2 regions of the Geobacillus sp. E263 genome follow, and region 1 is predicted to be linked to the other one. Evidence: riboswitches for the same ligand, from Rfam matches in the RefSeq annotation. Region 1 holds a riboswitch; the other holds the start of a gene.

Region 1 (4,856 bases):
AAAAGGATATACGCAAGATAAGATGGCGGAAGTGTTAGGGATTTCGAAAAAAACGCTCGTGCAAATTGAAAAAGGGCGGACGCAGGCGAACTGGACGCAAGTCGTCGCGTTATGCGCGCTTTTCCGTGATAGCGAAATTATCGAATCGGTGCTTGGCGATAGCCCGCTTGAAGTGATTGAAACGATCGCACATGAAGAAATTGATGCGCCAAAAGGAAAGACTCTCGGCGGAAAAGTATGGTGGAGAGAAATTAAGCGGATGGGTCCGTTTCGCCTTCAGCAAAATATTATCAGCAAGCATTACCGCATTTTAGATGTGCACAATGACCGCTGGTACAGTTCTTTCGATAAGGAGGAAGCGTTAAAGCGGCTCGAGGAACTCGCGAAAGGGGCTAATGCGTAACCACCTGCCCTTTTGATGCGACTAATATAAAAAAGGTGGTTTAATGAAACGATGCTGGTGTTGGGTTCTTGGCATTGCTGTCCTTTTTTGCCTGTATGGGGGAGCGCGGACGTATGCGTGTGACTGCGTCCCGCCACGTTTTCCGTTGGAAGAGTTCACGAGAACATCCGCTGGAAGCCCACTGCTTTAGCTGTGGGAGGAAGGCGGGGTTTATATTTTCAGTATATACTGAATTTTTTGTTCAATATAAGTACACTGGATTTAGAAAGGTAGGTGAATCAAGAATGCTCTGCACTCTCAAGATTAAATTAATGCCAACTCTTGAACAGTTTCATGCGCTGCTGGAAACAATGAAACGGTTTAACCAAGCATGCAACTATATTAGCGAGATTGCTTTTCGCTCCAGAACCTTTTCCAAAACGAAAATCCAGCGGCTTTGCTACTATGACGTCAGGGAAAAATTTGGCCTCTCTGCCCAAATGACCGTTCGTGCCATCGGCAAAGTGTCGGAAAGCTATCGTTTGGATAAAAAAACCTTGCATAACTTTAAAGAAACCGGTGCCATCGTGTATGATGAAAGAATCCTGTCCTTTAAAGGGTTAGAGTATGCTTCCATCCTTACCTTGCAAGGAAGAATGGAAATCCCTATGGTCATTAGCCGCTACCATCAAGATTTGCTGTGCGGCAACCGTGTTCGGGGTCAAGCCGATTTAGTCCTTCAAAACGGTATTTTTTATTTACTGCTCGTGGTGGACGTTCCCGAAGGCCAGCCCAATTCCGAAAACGGATTTATCGGTGTGGACCTTGGCATCATTAATATCGCCGTCGATAGCACCGGTGAGGTATTTTCCGGCTCGAAGGTCAACGGGCTGCGCCGCCGCCATGCGAAACTTCGCGCCAAACTCCAAAAGAAAGGCACCAAGTCAGCGAAACGCCTGCTTAAAAAGCGTTCCAAGAAGGAAAAACTATTTGCCCGTGATGTGAACCACTGCATTAGCAAGAAGATTGTTGAAAAGGCAAAGGCACTCGGATGCGGCATTGCCCTTGAAGATTTAAAGGGCATCCGCCAACGCACCGAGAAAACGGTTAAAAAGCAACAGCGTCGTCAACACTCTTCTTGGTCTTTTTATCAGTTGAGAAAGTTTATTGAGTATAAAGCGGCGATCGCTGGCGTGCCGGTGGTATTGGTTCATCCAAAAAATACTTCCCGCACCTGTCCGGTTTGCGGACATGTGGCCAAAGAAAACAGACCGTCAAGGGATCAGTTTTGTTGTCGAGCTTGTGGGTACGCTGCCCCTGCCGACAACGTGGCTGCGGAAAACATCCGCAGGGCTGCTGTCAACCAGCCGAACGCGGCAGCCAATTAGGCTAGTTGCAAGCCCACGGCTTTAGCCGTTGGGTAGTTGACATCAAGATAAATATATTATTTGAAAAAAGGATTTTGCCCATACTGAAATGAGTAAAAACGGAGAAGAAAAAGCGGATGAAAATTAGATGTTTTTATACATAGAGACAAAAACTTCTGGATATACTACAAATGTACAAATCATCTCATAAACAGTTTGGCAAGAACATGATAATATTGGGCTATAGCCAAGCGGTAAGGCAACGGACTTTGACTCCGTGATGCGCTGGTTCGAATCCAGCTAGCCCAGTCTCTAACAGGCAAGCAATGTCGCTTGTCTGTTTTTTTGTTGAAAAAGAAGGAGTTTTGACAAAGGATGTCAAATATAAGACATGGCAAGGAGGAGATTGTGATGAAAACAGCTGATTTATGCGATGAATTTTTAAGTGAATTGCAAGTATGCCAGCTGCCGATGCAATCTTACGGCGGCAAAGCGGAATTTTCCGGACCAATCGCGACGGTCGATGTATTTGAAGATAATGTGCTCGTTCGTGAGGCGCTCGAAACTGTTCCAGCGGGCACCGTATTGGTCGTAGACGGAAAAGGTTCGCGAAATTGCGCGCTGCTCGGAGACCGTCTTGCCCAGATCGCTTGCGAGCGCGGGCTTGCCGGGGTGATTATTCACGGATGCATTCGCGATTCCGCAGAAATCGCCAATATGCCGCTTGGGGTGATGGCGATTGGCACTTGCCCGGTGAAAAGCAAAAAAGAAGGAAAGGGAAAACGGGACGTTGCGCTCGAATTTGGCGGCGTTCGTTGGGAGCCAGGCGCCTATGTGTACGCTGATCAAGACGGGATTGTATTGGCGAAAACGGACTTATTGAAAAAAAGTGGTTGACGATATTTGAAAATTTGTACTACTATGAATAACAGAAATGTGTTCTTTGAAAAATCGACATTATATGCCAAACAAATAAGGTGCCTTTCTCATTAGAGAATAGGCTTAAAAGGGAAGTACGGTGAAAATCCGTCACGGTACCCGCCACTGTGATGGGGAGCTTTGTTGCATCATGTCACTGAAGGAAACTTCGGGAAGGCGCAATAAAGCGATGATCCTAAGTCAGGAGACCTGCCTTATTTGTTCGGACGGATACCTACGGGATTATAGGTAGACGTGCGGGAGAATGGTATACTTTTTTTGCTATATTTGTATGCATTTTTCTGCACCTCTGCGTATAGAGGTGCTTTTTATTTTGCAAAAAAGGAGAGACTCAACATGACAACATGGAACTTAATCGGAATGAAACATCATGTGCTGATTTGCAATGGAGGCAGCTGCATGCGTAAAGGGGGAGAAGAAGTAACGCTTGCCATCCGCGAAGAAATCGCGATGCTGGAGTTAGATGGCATTGTACATACGACGCGGACTCGCTGCAATGGCCGTTGCCAAGACGCGTGTGTAGTCATCGTTTACCCTGAAGGCGTATGGTACAACGGTGTGACGCCGGAAAAAGCAAGGGAGCTTGTGCGAAGGCATTTACGGGACGGGGAATGGTTGGAAGAAACGATAACGTACCGTTATGAAGAGAAGCAAGGATTGATGATGTCAAAACAATCAAACGCCCCTCTAGGAATCTCGAAATTATGTAAAGCAACGGGAGGAACGAAAGCATGAAAAAATGGAAAGTCGCCCTTTTCCTTTGCGGTTTAGTCGTCTATTTTACGTTTACCGGCAGCACATCGGCATTTGCGATGCATATTATGGAAGGATTTTTGCCAGTTGGATGGGTGATTTTTTGGTGGCTAGTGTTTTTGCCGTTTTTTATCATCGGTATGCGTTCACTAATTCGGATTACACGCGAGCATCCGGAACTAAAGCTGCTCATTGCGCTGTCGGGGGCATTTACGTTTGTGCTGTCCGCCTTAAAAATTCCATCCGTTACTGGGAGCAGCTCACATCCAACGGGGGTGGGGCTCGGTGCGGTGCTGTTTGGTCCATGGACGATGGTGGTGATGGGCAGCATCGTATTGCTGTTTCAAGCGTTATTGCTGGCACATGGTGGATTGACGACATTAGGGGCGAATGCCGTGTCCATGGCGGTCATTGGCCCGATTGTGGCGTACGGTATTTATCGTTTCGGGAAAAAGTGGAATATACCGAGGCGCTGGACGATTTTTTTCGCTGCATTTTTCTCTGATTTGGCCACATATGTTGTCACCTCATTGCAATTAGCGCTGGCGTTCCCGGATGCGACAGGCGGGGTTTTCGCTTCGTTTGCCAAATTTGCCGGCATTTTTGCTGTTACGCAAATACCACTGGCGATTACAGAAGGGCTGCTTACGGTCGTCGTTTGGAATTTCTTATCCACTTACAGCAGCCGCGAACTAAATCAGTTAGAGAGGGGAGTATGATATGAAGCGAAGTCTTTTTCTTCTAGCTATTGCTGTTTTACTGGTAGTAGCGCCGTTATTGTTCATTCATCACTCTGATTTTGGCGGCACGGATGGCCAGGCGGAAAAAATGATTCAGAAGCTCGCTCCTCATTATCAACCTTGGATGGAAACCATATTTGAGCCGCCAGGCGGAGAGGTGGAAACGTTGCTGTTTTCTGTGCAGGCGGCAATCGGCGCTGGAATTATTGGCTATATTATCGGCGTCTATAAAGGCCGGGCGAACCGAAAAGAGGAAGCAAAATGATCCGGCAGTTTGACACCATCGCTTACGATAACCGCCTGCGGACAATACGCCCCGAACAAAAAGTGATATTTGCGCTTCTGTTATTAATGATGGCCATCACAGAAAACTGGAAAACGCAAGTAATGATGACGATTTGGCTTGCCATTTGGATTATCGGTTATGCGCGTGTTTCGTGGAAGGTGTACGCCAAAGCCCTCGGAGTCGTGGCATTGTTTCTGATGATGAGTTTTCCAGCTTTGCTTGTTTCGATAGACAAATCTTTTCATGTTTCCATTGACCGTTCGCAAATTTTCATCGCAATGTCTTTGCTCTCTCGTTCGGTCGCGGCATGGTCTTGCTTATTTTTCCTCTTGGTGACTACCCCGTTTCCAGAGATATTGTATGTGCTCAAACGAATGAAAGTACCATCC
Region 2 (4,856 bases), 630 kb from region 1:
TTAAAAAGCAGCATGATCACTCCGATGAGAAAAAACGGAAGCATCATCATCGTATATTTCCAGCCGCGCATCGCTACGCTCCCCATCAGCCATGCAATAATTTGCCGCAATTCTTCTCCAGTTAGTGCAATCATTAAGGAAATAAGCGCGCTGAAAAACGCCCCGAACATAATTCCAACTAGGATGATGGTCTCTACAGACATTTTTCGCTCCACCGCTCGTGTAAATAAAAGAACAAGCACGAGCGTCACAAGGCCAAATATAATGCTGACAATAGGAAGCGTAAATGTACCAAATAACGGCAATTGAATACCGAAGAAAATGACAAAAACAGCACCAACGGAAGCACCTGACGACACGCCGAGCGTATACGGATCGGCAAGCGCATTTTTTAACAGCCCTTGAAACGCAGCTCCCGCGACCGCCAGCGACGCCCCGACAAGAAACGCGAGCACAACGCGTGGAAGGCGGATCGCCATCACGATTTGCACGAGATCATCGGGAACATCGCCGGGCAACGGCAACCCAAACGAGATCGAAAAAATAATCTTGATAATAATAGAAAAGGGAATCGATAGAGAACCTATCGATATCCCCAGCAAGAGCGAAGTAATAACGACCGTTATTGCAACTGCATACATCCATATATTACTTAAAAATATCCGGGTAAATTGTTTTTGCAAGTTCCTCTACTCCTTCGATCAAGCGTGGACCCGGACGGCTTACTAAGTCTGTATTTACATCATACACCCGTTTGTTTTTCACCGCCGGGACATCTTTCCAAGCAGGACGGTCCAACACTTGCTTCGCTCCGCCGTATGTTGTAATAATGACATCCGGCTTGTACGCGACCGCTTTTTCTTCCGTAACCATCGGCCACCCTTCTAAATCACCGGCGACATTTTTCGCGGAGATCGCCTGGAGCATCTCATCAATAAACGTTCCTTTTCCAGCAGTATAAATTTCTGGAGCTGGTGATATTTCGACCCATACTTTTGCTTGATCTTCCTCTTTAATTTGCTTTGCTTTTTCTTTTATAGCTTCTAATTTTGTTTTCATATTTTGGATGATTTCTTGTGCTTTGTCCGCAGTTCCTGTCGCTTTTCCAACTAATTCGATCGAATGATAGACATCATCAAACGTTTTCGCATCATTGACAACCAATACAGTAATGCCTGCATCTTTTAATTGCTGAAGACCATCTTTCGAATTATGTGCACTAGACGCATGGGCAAGCACTAAATCTGGCTTCAACGAAATGACTTTCTCTACATTAAACTCCATGCCGCCTATTTTTTCCTTATTTTTTACATCTTCCGGATAGTTGTCAAAATCGCTTACACCGACGATTTTCTCTCCCAATCCCAGCGCATAGGCGATTTCTGTGTTGCTTGGAATTAATGAAACGATTTTTTTCGGCTCGGACTGTATTGTTACATCCTCGCCTAATCCATCTTTTACCGTTACCGGAAACGCCGCTTGTTCCGTTTTCGGTTCTTCTTTTTTTGCAGGCTCTTTGCTTGCGTTCTCTCCATTACATCCAAACAAGAAGCCAAATGTAAGGATGAATACGAGCAACATGACATACTGTTTCCATTTTTTCATTTTTTGTTCCCCCTTCTTTATGTAAAATAAAAAAACTCATTCCTAACTCGGAATGAGCGAGAAACGGCAATATGTATACACGAAGGCAGCCACCGTTGCCGTTTCCTCATCTCACCCCCCGAAGATAGGAAACTATAAGCGAACAAGGCAGGTCTACTGACTCATGCTTCATCCTACTCTGAACCTTCCCATACGGCAAACGGCGCTTGCCATTCCACCGTACAGTGGCGATTTCATTTCGTCAGCATTTACAGTTGCGGGGACAGTTCTGGACTTTCACCAGATTCCCTATTAAGCCTACTAGAGCGCACCAGCTCGTTCGGCACCTTGCCGCTAGTGTATAAAATTGTCGAACAATTGACAGTTATTATATTAAAGCAATTCATGGTGTTTGACAATAAAAAAATCATTTTGCTTTTTTTAAGAAACGATTTTAACGCATGTATCCGAGCGCCAATGCGTTTTCACTAATAAAACCTCGCCATTTTCATTCGCTACATAAGCAGCAACAGCAATGATATGTTTCGGCTCGTTCATGCTTCCACCTTCATTATTTTTTATAAATTTTAAAAAACGCGAATCTCACTAGATTCGCGTTTTAATTGTTAATATAGCGCTCAAACACAAAGCCGAAGTCTTTCACCGTATATTTTGTTTTCGCGTCAACGAGCCATTGAAACGCAAGTTCATTCACCGCTTTGAAATCGGCAACGAAATTATTTGTGTCACTTTTCACTTGCCCGAATACGTTTGCCGTCAATTCCAAACTTTTATGCGCGTACTCGAGCTTCGTTTTGTTTTCATGGCAAAGCTCAGAGATGGCGAGCAGCGATTTATATAAATCTTTTAGTTCTTCTAAATGCTTTTTATGGACGTCAATCGAATAGGCATGGGCGCCGATTTTAAACTTAATCTCCACATCTAAATCGACCGTGCCTGCCGTTTCGAGCGACACGTCGGAAATCGTATGTTTGTAATAATCATAGCGGCGCAATACGCGTTTTTTGCTTGTTGCGCTCGTGCCATCCAAATGAATAAGCGCTTTATTGGTAAAGCAATACTCATCCGACTTCGATTTAATTAAGAAATAAATCTTTTCCCCATCTTCATGCATCACGTAATCATCGGCATCGACTTTATCATAGTTTTCCGGCTTAATGACCGAGCCGATATCGCTTAATCCAAGCACATCGGCGGCGACTTTTCCAAACATAGTATAGCTCCTCTCCTTATTTAAAAAATGGTAATTACTTTTATTGTATCATGAGTAAACGGAATATACCTAAAATTTTTCTATTTTTTGAAGAATAGTGAAACTTCTCATGCTATAATAAACGCATCACTAGTTGGAAAGGATAGATGCCTTATGTTTCGCATTCGTCCAACTTGTTCTGTTTGCAACAAAACAATTGAAAAAAATGAACCGATTTATGTTCATATGAGATATCCGGCATACAGAGGAATAGTAGAAATCAAGGCATTCCTCCAACAGGAAGGCAAAATCATTTGCGAAGATTGCTTCCAACAAAAAATGAAGAAGGAATAATCATCCTTCTTCGTAACAGCTCTATCATGACACAATCAATATATGTTCACTATCTCAATGGCGATCTTGCCATACGAATATACGTATGGCGTTTGCCACGAATGGCAATCGAATACGTCATAATGTTTTCCGGAATGGCGATGCCATGATAACCGGCGTCTCCGATATGATACAGGTCGGCTCCTGCCATTTTGCTTGCGAGCGCGATTTGGCGGATCGTATGTTCATCCGCTCCTTCCTGGCTTGTGCCGATCGTAAGCATAACGAGCGCGCCATGTTCGTGGGCAACCTGAACTAGCTTTTCCGTTTTTTCTAAGGTCACACCTGGTACAGTTCCTGGCGCCGGCATAAGAACTACATCAGCTCCGGCACGAATAAAACGCATAACGATTTCTTCGGATACAATGCTAGCTCCCGTTTCGCCGGCCACTCCAGCTGCGTGCATTTTCCCGGCGATAATGAGACCGTCTTCTCTAAAAACGGCACGTGCGGTTTCGATCGCGCGGATAATTTCATTATTTGTCACACCTGTTTTCGGATTTCCGGTTAGGCAGATAAAATCGAAACCTAGACGTTTTGCTTCTTGCAGTGATTCTTCTGTTGCCATCCTTCCTTTTGGAAGAGAAGCAAGACTCTCTAACTGCCTCGCGTTCGGGTCAACAGGCTCTAAATTGACGCCAATTGGACGCCCCGTTAACTGCTTCAGACGCTTCACCATTTGATGTGGCTCCTTCGTATCCAACCCGTTTACCAGCGGCCGGAATACATCAAACATGTTCAATAGAATTAAATCCGCGCCAAACGCCGCGGCCAATTCCGCATTCGTCACCGCCGGATAAAGCGGGGCAACAGAGCTGATTACTTCTGCGACGATCGTTCTTCCTTCCGCTGCCCGAATCGATTGTTTCAGCTCTTTTCCGTTCATACGGCAAAAATCCGAGGCGCTGCAGTCTAGCAACCGCTTCATTGGCAAATCCCCCCTTGATCTATCACATCTCTATGAAAATAGACATTCCAGCTCTTTTCCACTAACGAAAAGAGCTGGAACGCTTTCCTCCTGGTTATAGCTTTTTCAGTTCGTTAGCGACAAACTCGACATCCGTGCCGACAACGACCTGCACATCCGTTTGATTGAGGCGGATGACCCCTTTTGCGCCTAAACGTTTCAGTTCGTCCTCATTGATTTTCGACATGTCTTTTACTTTTAAGCGCAGGCGGGTCACACAGTTGTCGATCTGGGTGAGGTTATCTTTACCGCCCAGCGCTTCCATATACTGTACCGCAACGCCTTTGTAGCCGCCCGATGACGCTGCGCCGCTTGCCGTGAATTCGCCTTCGATTTCTTCACGGCCAGGCGTTTTTAAATCTAATTTGACAATCAAGAAATAGAACACAACGAAATAAATGACGGCATAGATAATTCCTTGCACGATTAATAGATACGGTTTTTGCGCAATTCCATAGTTTAAGAAAAAGTCAATCGCGCCGGCCGAGAAAGTAAACCCGTGATGAATGTCGAGCATCGTCGCAATCGCCATCGAAAGCCCCGTTAATACGGCGTGAACGACATAAAGCAATGGCGATAAAAACATAAACAAAAACTCAATCGGTTCGGTAATTCCCGTTAAAAAGGCAGTCAGCGCCACGCTAATGAGCGCACCGGATACTTCTTTGCGCCGCTCTTTTTTCGCTGCGGCAATCATGG

The links. A riboswitch is a leader RNA that binds a small molecule or an ion and turns the genes downstream of it on or off. The one in region 1 is predicted to bind cobalamin.
Region 2: linked by a shared signal. The riboswitch ahead of FNL97_RS06150 (ABC transporter substrate-binding protein) and the one ahead of FNL97_RS09535 ((2Fe-2S) ferredoxin domain-containing protein) in region 1 are both predicted to bind cobalamin.

The regions. Positions count from the first base shown of each region.
Region 1 covers NZ_CP041632.1:1,820,996-1,825,851, reverse strand. The annotation lists gene FNL97_RS09555 (helix-turn-helix transcriptional regulator) at 1-403, shown strand, start outside; gene FNL97_RS09550 (RNA-guided endonuclease InsQ/TnpB family protein) at 688-1,770, shown strand; tRNA gene FNL97_RS09545 (tRNA-Gln) at 1,987-2,058, shown strand; gene rraA (ribonuclease E activity regulator RraA) at 2,161-2,646, shown strand; cobalamin riboswitch at 2,708-2,899, shown strand; gene FNL97_RS09535 ((2Fe-2S) ferredoxin domain-containing protein) at 3,025-3,423, shown strand; gene FNL97_RS09530 (energy-coupling factor ABC transporter permease) at 3,420-4,160, shown strand; gene FNL97_RS09525 (energy-coupling factor ABC transporter substrate-binding protein) at 4,162-4,446, shown strand; gene cbiQ (cobalt ECF transporter T component CbiQ) at 4,443-4,856, shown strand, end outside.
Region 2 covers NZ_CP041632.1:1,189,511-1,194,366, reverse strand. The annotation lists gene FNL97_RS06155 (FecCD family ABC transporter permease) at 1-683, opposite strand, end outside; gene FNL97_RS06150 (ABC transporter substrate-binding protein) at 649-1,605, opposite strand; cobalamin riboswitch at 1,735-1,949, opposite strand; gene FNL97_RS06145 (PH domain-containing protein) at 2,204-2,818, opposite strand; gene FNL97_RS06135 (DUF7916 family protein) at 3,201-4,118, opposite strand; gene nagE (N-acetylglucosamine-specific PTS transporter subunit IIBC) at 4,213-4,856, opposite strand, start outside.